One region of the Akkermansia biwaensis genome, then DNA from elsewhere that is predicted to be linked to it. Evidence: riboswitches for the same ligand, from Rfam matches in the RefSeq annotation. Region 1 holds a riboswitch; the other holds the start of a gene.
What was found. Region 1 has a riboswitch for cobalamin ahead of OQH67_RS00325 (autotransporter outer membrane beta-barrel domain-containing protein). Riboswitches for the same ligand answer to the same signal wherever they lie in the genome.
Positions count from the first base shown of each region.

Region 1 (5,326 bases):
TCCGCGTCGTTGTCCATGCGGCCATAGGTGAAGTAGCCGTCGATGTCCAAGCTGTTTCCCCCGTGCAGGTCGCGGTGGTAGCGCTGGTAGAGCGCGAACATCAGCCCGTCCTGGTCCGCCTTGAACTGCTTGTCCGCAGAGTGGAAGGAGCCGAAGGTCTGGCCGAAGGCCGCCCCGGTAATCCAGCCTTTTACGCAGGAGTAGTCCATGCCCAGGGCATAGCCGCCGCCCTTGTAGTCAAGGCCGGAGATTCCTGCGGATGAGGATACGTTCATAAAATCCCCCAGGCCGGAGAACCAGACGTTGCGCCTGCCCGGACCGCGGAAGTCAAGCTGGGAGGCCGCCGTATGGGCGAAGCTGTCCACTACCCGGACGGAGGACCACAGCGTGTTGGCGATGCGGGAGGCTTCCTGCCCGCGCAGGGCTTTCACGGCGTCCAGATTGATTTTCCCGTTGAAGATCAGGTGCAGTCCGTCAGCGGATACGGTGAAGCCGGTGTCCGTAACCAGGTCGGTGCGTCCTTTCAGCGTGGGGGCGATGCCGGTCAGGTCCCACAGGTCTCCGTCCGGATCAATAACGGTGCCGGGATCCAGGTTGACCAGGGACAGGGAGAAGCTCTGTTCCGAGTTGAAGAGCAGATTGTCCCCGATGACCACGTTGACGTGGGCTCCGTCCACATAATAAGTGGAAGAGACGTTCAGTTGGGAATAGGTGTCCGCACCGGTATGGGCGGCGTCTGCCGGAGTCGTTCCGTTGACGAAGAACGTGAATTCCTGCACTCCTCCCCAGGCGTTGAGGCCTCCTTCATAGTTGTGGCAGCCGGCGGAGGATTCTCTGCCCAGAACCAGTTCACTGCCGTAGTATTTGACGAGTCCCTTGAAGGTGCCGGAGCCGGATATGGAGGAACCGCTGTTGGTTTCCACGGCGGACAGGACGGTGGAGCCGTTCAGCACCAGGTGTCCGGGAACGTCCGGACGGGCGAATGATTCCCCCAGGGTGACGGTTCCGCCTTCCACGCCCAGGCTGGCATCCCTGCCGTCCAGAATGAGGGTGGCGTTGTTCGTGATGGCGACGTTTTCCGCCTTGTAGGAGCCGCCGGCGACAATCGTGCCATCCCTGGCGGTGACGTTGAGATTTCCGAAGGCTCCTTCGTTTGCGGCGGAGGCATGGTAACCGGCCGTGCCGGAGTTTTCCCAGTTCAGGGTTTGTTCCTCCGACAGCGTGAGCTGGCCGGAAGTGCCGCTGACGGAGCCGGAAGAAATGACGGCGTCCGACTGGCTCAGATCCGCTTCACCGCCTTCCAGAACGATGCCATGTTCGGGCAGGTCCTGTCCGATGATGACTTTGGATCCTTCCCCTATATGGATGCTTTCTCCGGGCTTCACGATGACGGGAGTGCCTTCACCCAGGAATACCTGGCCCTGGAGGCGGTAGGTCATGTGGTAGTTGTCCAGGTCAAAGCCGCCAACCTTGGGGGTGTACATGTCCTTGATACCCTGCCTGATCTGGTCCAGCGTGACGACCCAGGCGGTATCCGTGGTGTTGAGTACCGTGGTTCCCACCGTAGCGTTTTCGGCCAGGTCCAGATTGATGTCCAGACCGTTGGTTCCCACTTCCAGGGCGGTTCCCGCTGCATTCTGCACCAGGGTTCCGCTGATCAGCGTCATGTCTTTCGCAATGGTAAGCGTGCCTGTTCCGGACAGGGTGCCCAGATTGTTGACAAGGGCTCCGTCACGGAGAATTTGGGAGTCTCCGGTCAGGGTAACATTAGAGCCGTAGGCCACGTTGAACCGGTTGACCAGCCCGGCGGCTTTTTCCGTGGAGATGGTCCAATTTGCCTTGTTGTCCGCACTGCCTGCATTGAGCGTAACGGAGGAGTGGTGGGTGGCGGTATCCGACTTGTTGGTGTTGACGGTCGTCCGCACCGTGTAGTCGAACAGTCCGGGATCGCTTCCCGTGCCTGAGAGCAGCGTGATGGTATCCACGGAGCTTTCCTTGCCGGAACCGCCCAGTTCCCAGATGCCGGTGATGGAGGCGCCTGCGTGGACGGTGATGTTGTCCGCGGTGTTTTCCGTAGAAAAGTCGGAGTTCGTATAGGAGCCGCTGTACAGGGCATAGGCCGTTCCGCCGTCTCCCGTTGCCGCGGCTTCAACCATACCGGTGGATCCGATGGTTGTTGTGATGCCGGCACCCCCCATCAGGGCTGCGGCCGTGCCGCCGGCGGTTGTCGCGCTGACGGTTCCGTTGATGGTACCTGTGGTGAGGGAGAATTCCGCCAGTAGGCCGTGCGCTGCCGCGTTTCCCGTGGAGGCGGCGGAAATGGCGCCGCTGATGTCACCCACGGCCAGGGAGCCTGTGGCGGAAGCCCCGGCGGCCGTACCGGCCATGGCCTCGGCCCGGATGGTTCCGGCTACGTTGCCTATGGTGATGTTGGAATGGGTTTGGTTGCCTGATTCCTCTCCTGCGTAGATTCCATAGGCATCCATGCCGCCGGAGGCGGCGGTAATGGCGGCCGCAGCGCTGATGTTGCCCAGCGTGATCTCTTCTCTGGCCTCAATGCCGAGAGCGGAGAATTTCCCGCCGGCATCAGTGGATCCGGAATTAGCGGTGATTTGCCCGTCGATTTGGGAAATATTCACCCGTCCGTAATTGGACTGGATACCTCTGGCTCCATATCCGGAAGTTGTCACTGCGGAGATGTTGCCGGTAGCCGAGATGGTGCCGATTTCGACATCCTTGTAGCGCGGTCCCTGGTAGTCCATGGTGTTTCCGTAGGAATACAGTCCCCTCGCAAAGTTCCCGGTACCCAGGGTGACGGAAATTTGCCCCGCAAAGGTGCCGATGTCCAGTCCTCCCTGGTAGGCATAGATGCCGTTGGACGAGAAGTTGGCCGTAATGGTCATGACGGAGGATTCCGCCATGGTTCCGATGTTGATCATCTTGCCGTAGCTTCTGATGCCCGTGGCATTGGTATTGGCTGCGGAGACGTTGAACTTGCCGGCGATGGTTCCGATGTCCAGGCTGGCTCCCGATGACGTATCAATGCCAAAGGCATTGTTTCTGGTAGAGGAAACGTTGAAAACGGCTTCTTCCGCAATCGTGTCTATGCTGAGGGGATCGGATTTGCCCCAAATTCCGCGTACGTTGCTGGAACCGGTCACATTGATGGTGGCGGAGACCGTTCCCAGAGCCGGGTCTGATGCGGTTCTTTCCACTGTGGCGTCACGGGTTCCGTTCAGGTTTTCCCTGCCGGCGTCCTGTGCGTGGACCGGGGCCAGCATGCCAAGGCAGGCCAGAGTCATGGCCACGGCCTGCATTTTATGCCTGGTGTGGCAGGAGTCCGGTGCGGCGTACGTGCCGCAGGAGGGAAAGTCCGCAAAAGCGGGGGAAATCCCGGCCGCCAAGGGGGCCGGGCCATCATGGTCTGCTCCGTTCAAGCGGAGCGTTTTTAATGAATGCATGTGTATGGTCTGAATGCCGGAATACTCGCCGACGGTTCATAAATACTTCGAGGCTGGCGATCTGGCTCATTGCCCGGTTGTATTCCGGACAACATACAGTGGCGGTACCGCTCCGGATTCACACCGGATTCCCCATTTATTTCCTGCTCGTGCCGCGAGCTTCCCAGAAGTGCCTCCCGTATTTACGGAGGCAGGGCATGCCTAACATACCGTGCCGCGGCTGTCAATGGGAAGTTGTACAACGTCCGGAGGGTCGGTTTCTCTTGTCATGGAACATCGTTGTGGTAAAATCATCCCTCCCATTTGGGTACTTTGTTGTTTTATAAATGGAATAAAATTAATGAGTTATTTACCCCCCCCCCCCCCCCCTCTTTGTTTATCCGGTGCAGATAATGGAATAAAGCCCAGGGATGCCTGGGTGGATATTATGCGGGTTCTAGCCATGCTTTTCATAATGATTCAGCATACTCCTACTCATCATAGTCCTGTGACTGGTATGACTCGTGCGGGCGTGTTTTTCTTTTTTATGGCGGCGGGTTATTTCCTGGCCCGGAATTATGCCGCCGCTTCTTCCCCGGTATCCTGGCTGAACTGGAAAAAGGCAGCTTTGATTTTATGCGCCTATGTGTTTTGGATTTTCGTTTCCATGGCTCTTTTCGGATTTCCTTCCACCCTGCTGGGATGGATGGCAAATATGGGGATCGGACACGTTCCGCTGGGAGTAATTTTATGGTTCCTAAGGGACTTAATGGTTTTTGTACTGATTTCGGGCATATTGTTCCGGATTCCGAGACCCTGCCTGGCCGTTCTCTGCCTAGCCGCCCTGATCCCGTTCAGTACGGAAAGTTCTATCAGGCTGACGTTCCAGTACGGGGACATGGCCTGCAACATCATTCATCCCAGAGGATTGGGCGCATTTGCCCTGGGGATGCTTTTAAGCCCTTATTCCCTTAAAGAGTTAAAGGATATGGTTGAAAAGGCTTGGGTGTATGTCCTGATTGTTTTTCCGGCGGTTTTTGCATGGGAAGTGTACCACAGGGGGCATGAGTCCGCATTGTTCCTCTGCATGGGAGTGTTGTGGATAGCGTCGTGTTCCTTGCTGGCGACGCGGTATTTCCGGAAATTTTCGTCTTTTTGCGCACGCCTTGGGCCTTCCATCTTTCTTGTATATGCCGCCCATACTCTGGTGTATCGCTTCCTGATCCGGCTTGGATTGCCGGAGGGAAGTTATTGGATGTGGGGACTTGCTGTGCCTGCGGTTTTTCTTGTTCTCAGCGGCGTGTATTTCCTGCTGGGCAGGATCTGTCCGGGTGTGTTGAGGTATATTGCGCTGAAGAGTTGAGCTTCCGTCACTTTTTTACGGTGACAGGCAGCCCCGCCACCATCAAGTAAACTTCATCCGCGCTTTTTGCCAGGAGCTGGTTGGCGATGCCCAGACCGTCGCAGTAGTGGCGCGTTTCCGGGTCCGGCTGGACGATGCCCATGCCGGTTTCCGAAGAGACGAGCACCCATGGTACGGGAGACCGGGAAATGAGTTCCTTCAACGCTTCTATTTCCCGGATCAGGGCATCCTGAAACGGAAGGTATTCCGCAGGGTCTTTCTGGTCATACAGGATGTTGGAGGCAAGCAGGGTGATGCATTCCAGAATGACGCCGTCCACTTGCTCCAGAAGACCGGACGCCTGTACGGTGGCGGCCACGTTGCGCGGGCATTCCAGCGTGGGCCATTCCTGCGGGCGGCGTTCGCGGTGCTTGCGGATGCGGTATTCCAGGGAGCCGGAGCCGTCCCAGACTTCCGCCGTGGCAACATACAGGATTTTTTTCCCGAAGCCGGAGGCGATTTTTTCAGAGTACTGGCTTTTGCC
Region 1 is NZ_AP025943.1:81,451-86,776, reverse strand. It holds gene OQH67_RS00325 (autotransporter outer membrane beta-barrel domain-containing protein) at 1-3,461, opposite strand, end outside; cobalamin riboswitch at 3,496-3,633, opposite strand; gene OQH67_RS00320 (acyltransferase family protein) at 3,688-4,803, shown strand; gene OQH67_RS00315 (bifunctional adenosylcobinamide kinase/adenosylcobinamide-phosphate guanylyltransferase) at 4,811-5,326, opposite strand, start outside.

Region 2 (5,326 bases), 1.1 Mb from region 1:
CGGTGCAGCGGGTGCGGTCCTGGGCGTATTTGCTTAGTATTTCCTGTTTGGTCATTGTCGTTTCGATGATTGGGTTGAAATGAGGCGGCTGGTTGAAAAGGGAGTTATTCGTGCCTGTGGATGTGGAGCAGTTCCTCGTCGCAGAAGGGGCAGTACTGGTGCTCTCCGCGCAGGTAGCCGTGTTTCTCACAGACGGAGAAGAGAGGGGTGACGGTCAGGTACGGCATGCGGAAGCGGGTCAGCACCTTGCGGACGATGTCCCGGCAGGCTTCCGGGGAGCTGATGGCTTCATTCATGTACATGTGGAAGACGGTGCCCCCTGTATAGCAGCACTGGAGTTCGTCCTGGAGCTGGAGAGCCCGGAACAGGTCGTTCGTGTGGTCCACGGGGAGCTGGGAACTGTTGGTGTAGTAGCGCTGGCCCACAGGGCCGGCCTGGATGATGTCCGGGTAGCGTTTCTGGTCTTCCCGGGCGAAGCGGTGCGTGGTGCCTTCCGCGGGAGTGGCTTCCAGGTTGTACAAGTTGCCCGTTTCCTCCTGGTATTCCTGCATGCGGAGGCGGATGAATTCCAGGATTTCTTCCGCGAACTTCCTGCCTTCCTCCGTGGTGATGTCCATGGAGTCGTTGGAGAAGTTGCGCAGCAGCTCGTTCATGCCGTTGACGCCGATGGTGGAAAAGTGGTTGCGGAAAGTGGGCAGGTAGCGCCTGGTGTAGGGGTACAGGCCGCGGTCATACATTTCCTGGACGAAAGCGCGCTTTTTTTCCAGGCAGGATTTGGCCAGGTCCAGCAGTTCCCCCAGCCGTGCGAACAGGGCTTCCCGGTTTTGCTTGAAGAGGTAGCCCAGGCGCGCCAGGTTGATGGTCACCACGCCGATGGAGCCGGTCATTTCCGCGGAGCCGAACAGGCCGCCACCGCGTTTAAGCAGTTCCCGAAGGTCCAGTTGGAGGCGGCAGCACATGGAACGCACGGCGTCCGGCTTGTAGGCCCGTTCGTCAGGCACGCGTTCCCCGTTTTCATTGACGGTGTATTGGCTGCCGATGAAGTTCTGGAAGTAGGAGGAGCCTATTTTGGCGGCGTTTTCAAACAGGAGCGGGACGTTTTCCCCTTCCCAGTCGAAGTCTTCCGTGATGTTGACGGTGGGAATGGGGAAGGTGAAGGGCTGTCCCGTGCTGTCGCCTTCCGTGAGCACTTCATAGAAGGCCTTGTTGATCAGGTTCATTTCCTTCTGGAAGTGCTTGTAGGTCAATTCCGTCAGGCTGTTCACCCCGCGTTCCTTGGCCAGGAAGAGCAGGGCGGGGTCTTCCACTCCTTCAAACAGGTGCTCTCCTCCGCTGAAGGGGGGCTGGTCCTGAAGGTCGCGCGGAACGGTCCAGTCGATCGTCACATTGGTGAAGGGGGACTGCCCCCAGCGGGAGGGAACGTTCAGGTTGTACACAAAGCTGCGGATGTCCTTCTTGATGCGCGTGAAGTCCGCCTGGTCCTTGAAAACGTAAGGGGCCAGGAAAGTATCAAAGGAGCTGAACGCCTGGGCTCCGGCCCATTCGCTCTGCAGAATGCCCAGGAAGTTGGCCATCTGGCCCAGGGCTTCCCGGAAGTGGCGGGGCGGCCGGCTGTTCACGCGGCTGCGCACGCCGTTGAACCCTTCATTCAGAAGGTTGCGCAGGCTCCAGCCCGCGCAGTAGCCCGTCAGGCAGTCCAGGTCGTGAATGTGGTAGTCCCCTTCCCGGTGGGCGGCGCCTTCCCGTGCGGAATAGACCTGGTCCAGCCAGTAGTTGGCGATCACCTTGCCGGCGGTGTTGTTGATCAGCCCGGCATTGGAATACGTGGTGTTGGAGTTGGCGGCGATGCGCCAGTCGCTCTGGCCGATGTATTCCTCCACCGTCAGCTTGCAGTCCACATACGTATTGCCGGAATACAGGCCCGCGATCTGTTCGCGCTGCATCTTGTGGAGGAAGCGGTAGGTGATGAAAGCCTTGGCGGTTTCAAAGTATCCGCAGCGGAACAGGGCCCGTTCAATCAGGTCCTGGATTTCCTCTACGGTTGCGTTGTCCTGGTGGCCCAGCTTGGCCTCCACCTCTTCATAAATGGCGCGGTTGTAAACGGTGCCGGAACTGTGGAATGCCTTTTTAATGGCTTCCTCAATCTTGTAGCCCTGGTATGGTTCCTTCTTTCCGGAACGTTTGATGATGCTTGTCGCCATAGTGGATGTCTCGCTTGAAAGGATGATGACCGCTCATCCGCGAGCCTGGCACAAGCCTGGAAAATCATAAGCAGGGGAAGCCGCGTGCAACTCGTCCGAAAAACGGTACACGAGGGAACCTGTGCGTATGTTCATCCTGTCCGCGGGATGGGAGATACGGCAGCATCAGGTCGTCTTCTGGCTCCCGGTGCGACATGTGATGGAGACTTCCCGATTGCCTGGCAATCAGTGTCCGGTCCATCGTCTACCGGTTACAGCGGCGCGTCCGCGACGGATTTTCACCGTCTTCCGTTACCTGCGCTGGACTGCAATGAACCATAAAATATATGGGTCTGCAAGGAAAATGTGCAAATGATGTATTAAATATTTATTATCATACAATATATTGTATCACCTCTGAGAGGGAGGATTGAAAATGCGATATTCGCCTTCATCATGGTACCATATGTGCCCGGAAAGGCTGTCTGGGTGCCAACAAGAGAAAATGGATGAAAAATTACGGGTTTTCCGTTTTACTCATGTATTGTTTGATTTGGCCGGGTTATATATCAGATGATGGAACGGCGGCGTCAGAATTCTGCGCTGATCATTCAAACGCCGTCCTTGAAGGGAAAAAGCGATGCCGCGGGATTTTATTTTATATCATTCCGAAAAATGGTTAATGAAGAAATTTTATAACTGGTTTTTTTGTATATATGAATATGCAACAATTTACTCTCTCATTCAACATGCTGCAACAAAGGATTCTGGTCCTGTTCCTGTCTTTTTTATCTTTATTCGGAGTTGCTTCCGGCGCTCCTGCGGACTGGAAGGAGAAAACCATCAGGGAAAATCTTGAACTTGTAGCCTCGTGGCAGATAGCCCATCCCGTCAAGCGTTCCCATCTGCATTGGACCTACGGGGCGTTTTATTCCGGCCTGGTGCAGTATGCCCTGGCCCATCCGCAGAGCATGAAGCTTCAGGCCGTGAGGACGGTCGGGGAAGGGAGCCAATGGGGCGTTCTGAAACGGCCCTACCATGCGGATGACCATGTGATCGGCCATGCCTGGATGGAGATGGCCATGGAAGATGGAAATCCCGCCGCCGCCGAAAAAATCCGTGCCGTTCTGGACAAGGTGATGGCCCGGCCCTCGTCCGCCTCCCTTAAATTCCAGACGCCCGGATGCCAGGACCGCTGGTGCTGGTCGGACGCCCTGTTCATGGCGCCCCCCGTATTCGCGAAGCTGGCGGCCTATACCGGAGACCGCCGGTATCTGGAGTTCATGGACCGGGAATACAAGGCCGCATACGATTATTTGTTCGATAAGAAGGAAGGCCTGTTTTACCGGGATTCCCGCTACTTCACCATTCCGGCGGCCAACGGAAAGAAGATGTTCTGGAGCCGCGGGAACGGCTGGGTGATTGCCGGGCTGCCGATGATTCTGCAGGACATGCCGCGGGACTGGCCCACGCGGACCTTTTACGTGAACCTGCTCAAGCGCATGGCGGCGGCATTGAAAAAATGCCAGTCTCCCGACGGTTCCTGGCACGCCAGCCTGATGGACCCCGCCGAACCGCCCCTGAAGGAAATGAGCGGAACCCTTTTCATCATGTACGGCATGATGTGGGGCGTGAACCAGGGTTACCTGGACGAAAAAGAATACCTGCCCGTCATCCGGAAGGCATGGCAGGCGGCCTGCGACGCCGTGAACGCGGAGGGAGCGCTGGGCTGGGTGCAGCCGATCGCGGACAAACCGGGGCATTATTCCGGAAATGATACGGAGGTGTACGGTTCCGGAGCCTACCTTCTGGCCGGCTGTGAACTGCGCAAATGGGTGATTCGTCAAGATCATCCGCGGCGGAAGACCGTTTCCGTCGCCAACCCCTTGAATGTTTTCCGGCCCCGGGAAACGGTGTCCGTTCCGTGGAATCCCGGAAAAGGGCGGGATTCTTCCCGGCTGCGCGTGTTTGACGTGCGCAACGGCTGCGTGATTGTCCACCAGCTGGCGGATACCGATGGGGACGGCAGGATGGACACCCTGCTGTTCCAGAGCAATTTCCGCGCGGGAGCGTCCCGCGATTTCTGGATTCTGGAGAATTCCTCCCTGGATGCCGCTCCTGCGGAAGAGGTGTGCTTCAGTCGTCATGTGCCGGAGCGGCTGGACGATTTTGCGTGGGAAAACGACCGTACGGCCCACCGTATTTACGGTCCGGCAGTTTCCAGGCCTGCGCCGGAGGGGGAGGGGCTTGTTTCCAGCGGAACGGACGTATGGAGCAAGAAGGCAGGGGTGCCTGTAATTAATGAATTTTACAAGAAGGGAGATTATCACCGTGACCGCGGCAACGGACTGGACATGTACCATGTGGGACCCGGACGCGGATGCGGCGGCATTGCCGTGTTCAGAGACGGGAAAGCCCATGTTTCCAGCAACTGGGCCAGGGTGCGGACCCTGTACAACGGACCTGTTCAGACCGCCTTTGAAGTAAGTTACGCGCCGTGGAACGTGGGAGGAGGAATGAAGGCTGCCGAGACCAGGAAGGTGACTCTGGATGCCGGAAGCCATTTCACAAGGGTAAGAAGTTCCGTGACCCTGAACGGGGGCAATTCTTCGGAAATCCGAGTCGGTGCTGGCATGGATACCGGGAAGAAAAGGAACAGTTATGAAGTTGTCACGGCGGACCGGGAAGCCGGAATCGTGGCCGCATGGAGCAGGCCCAGGGGGGATAACGGCTGTTTCGGAACCGCCGTTATGGTGCCGTGGGCGCCGGATGGCGCCGCGGAGGATGGGGAGGGATGCTCCTACTGGACCCGCTCCATGAAGAGCGGGAATTCCTTTGACTGGTACATGGGGGCGGTATGGAGCAAGGCTTCTCCCGTCAAGTCCGCTGAACAATGGGAAAAAGAGGTGCGCCGCGTCCGCGATTGCATCCGGACTCCGCTCCGGGTCAAAGTGCGTTGAGGTCCGGCGATGCCGTTTTATCGCAGAATGTCGTGGTTTCCTTCACAGGCCGGCTGCCGTGGCCGTTGCGAACGGCTGCCAGTCTGCCAGCACTTCCGGCTGGATGGGAACGGCGGTTTCCTTTGCCCGCGGGGCGGCCAGGTTCAATTCCGGCCGCACGGTCTCTGAGCGGATGGCCGCCAGGGA
Region 2 is NZ_AP025943.1:1,146,705-1,152,030, reverse strand. It holds gene nrdD (anaerobic ribonucleoside-triphosphate reductase) at 1-55, opposite strand, end outside; gene OQH67_RS04715 (ribonucleoside triphosphate reductase) at 105-2,201, opposite strand; cobalamin riboswitch at 2,353-2,536, opposite strand; gene OQH67_RS04710 (glycoside hydrolase family 88 protein) at 2,903-5,140, shown strand; gene OQH67_RS04705 (phosphoethanolamine transferase) at 5,183-5,326, opposite strand, start outside.
Region 2: linked by a shared signal. The riboswitch ahead of OQH67_RS04715 (ribonucleoside triphosphate reductase) and the one ahead of OQH67_RS00325 (autotransporter outer membrane beta-barrel domain-containing protein) in region 1 are both predicted to bind cobalamin.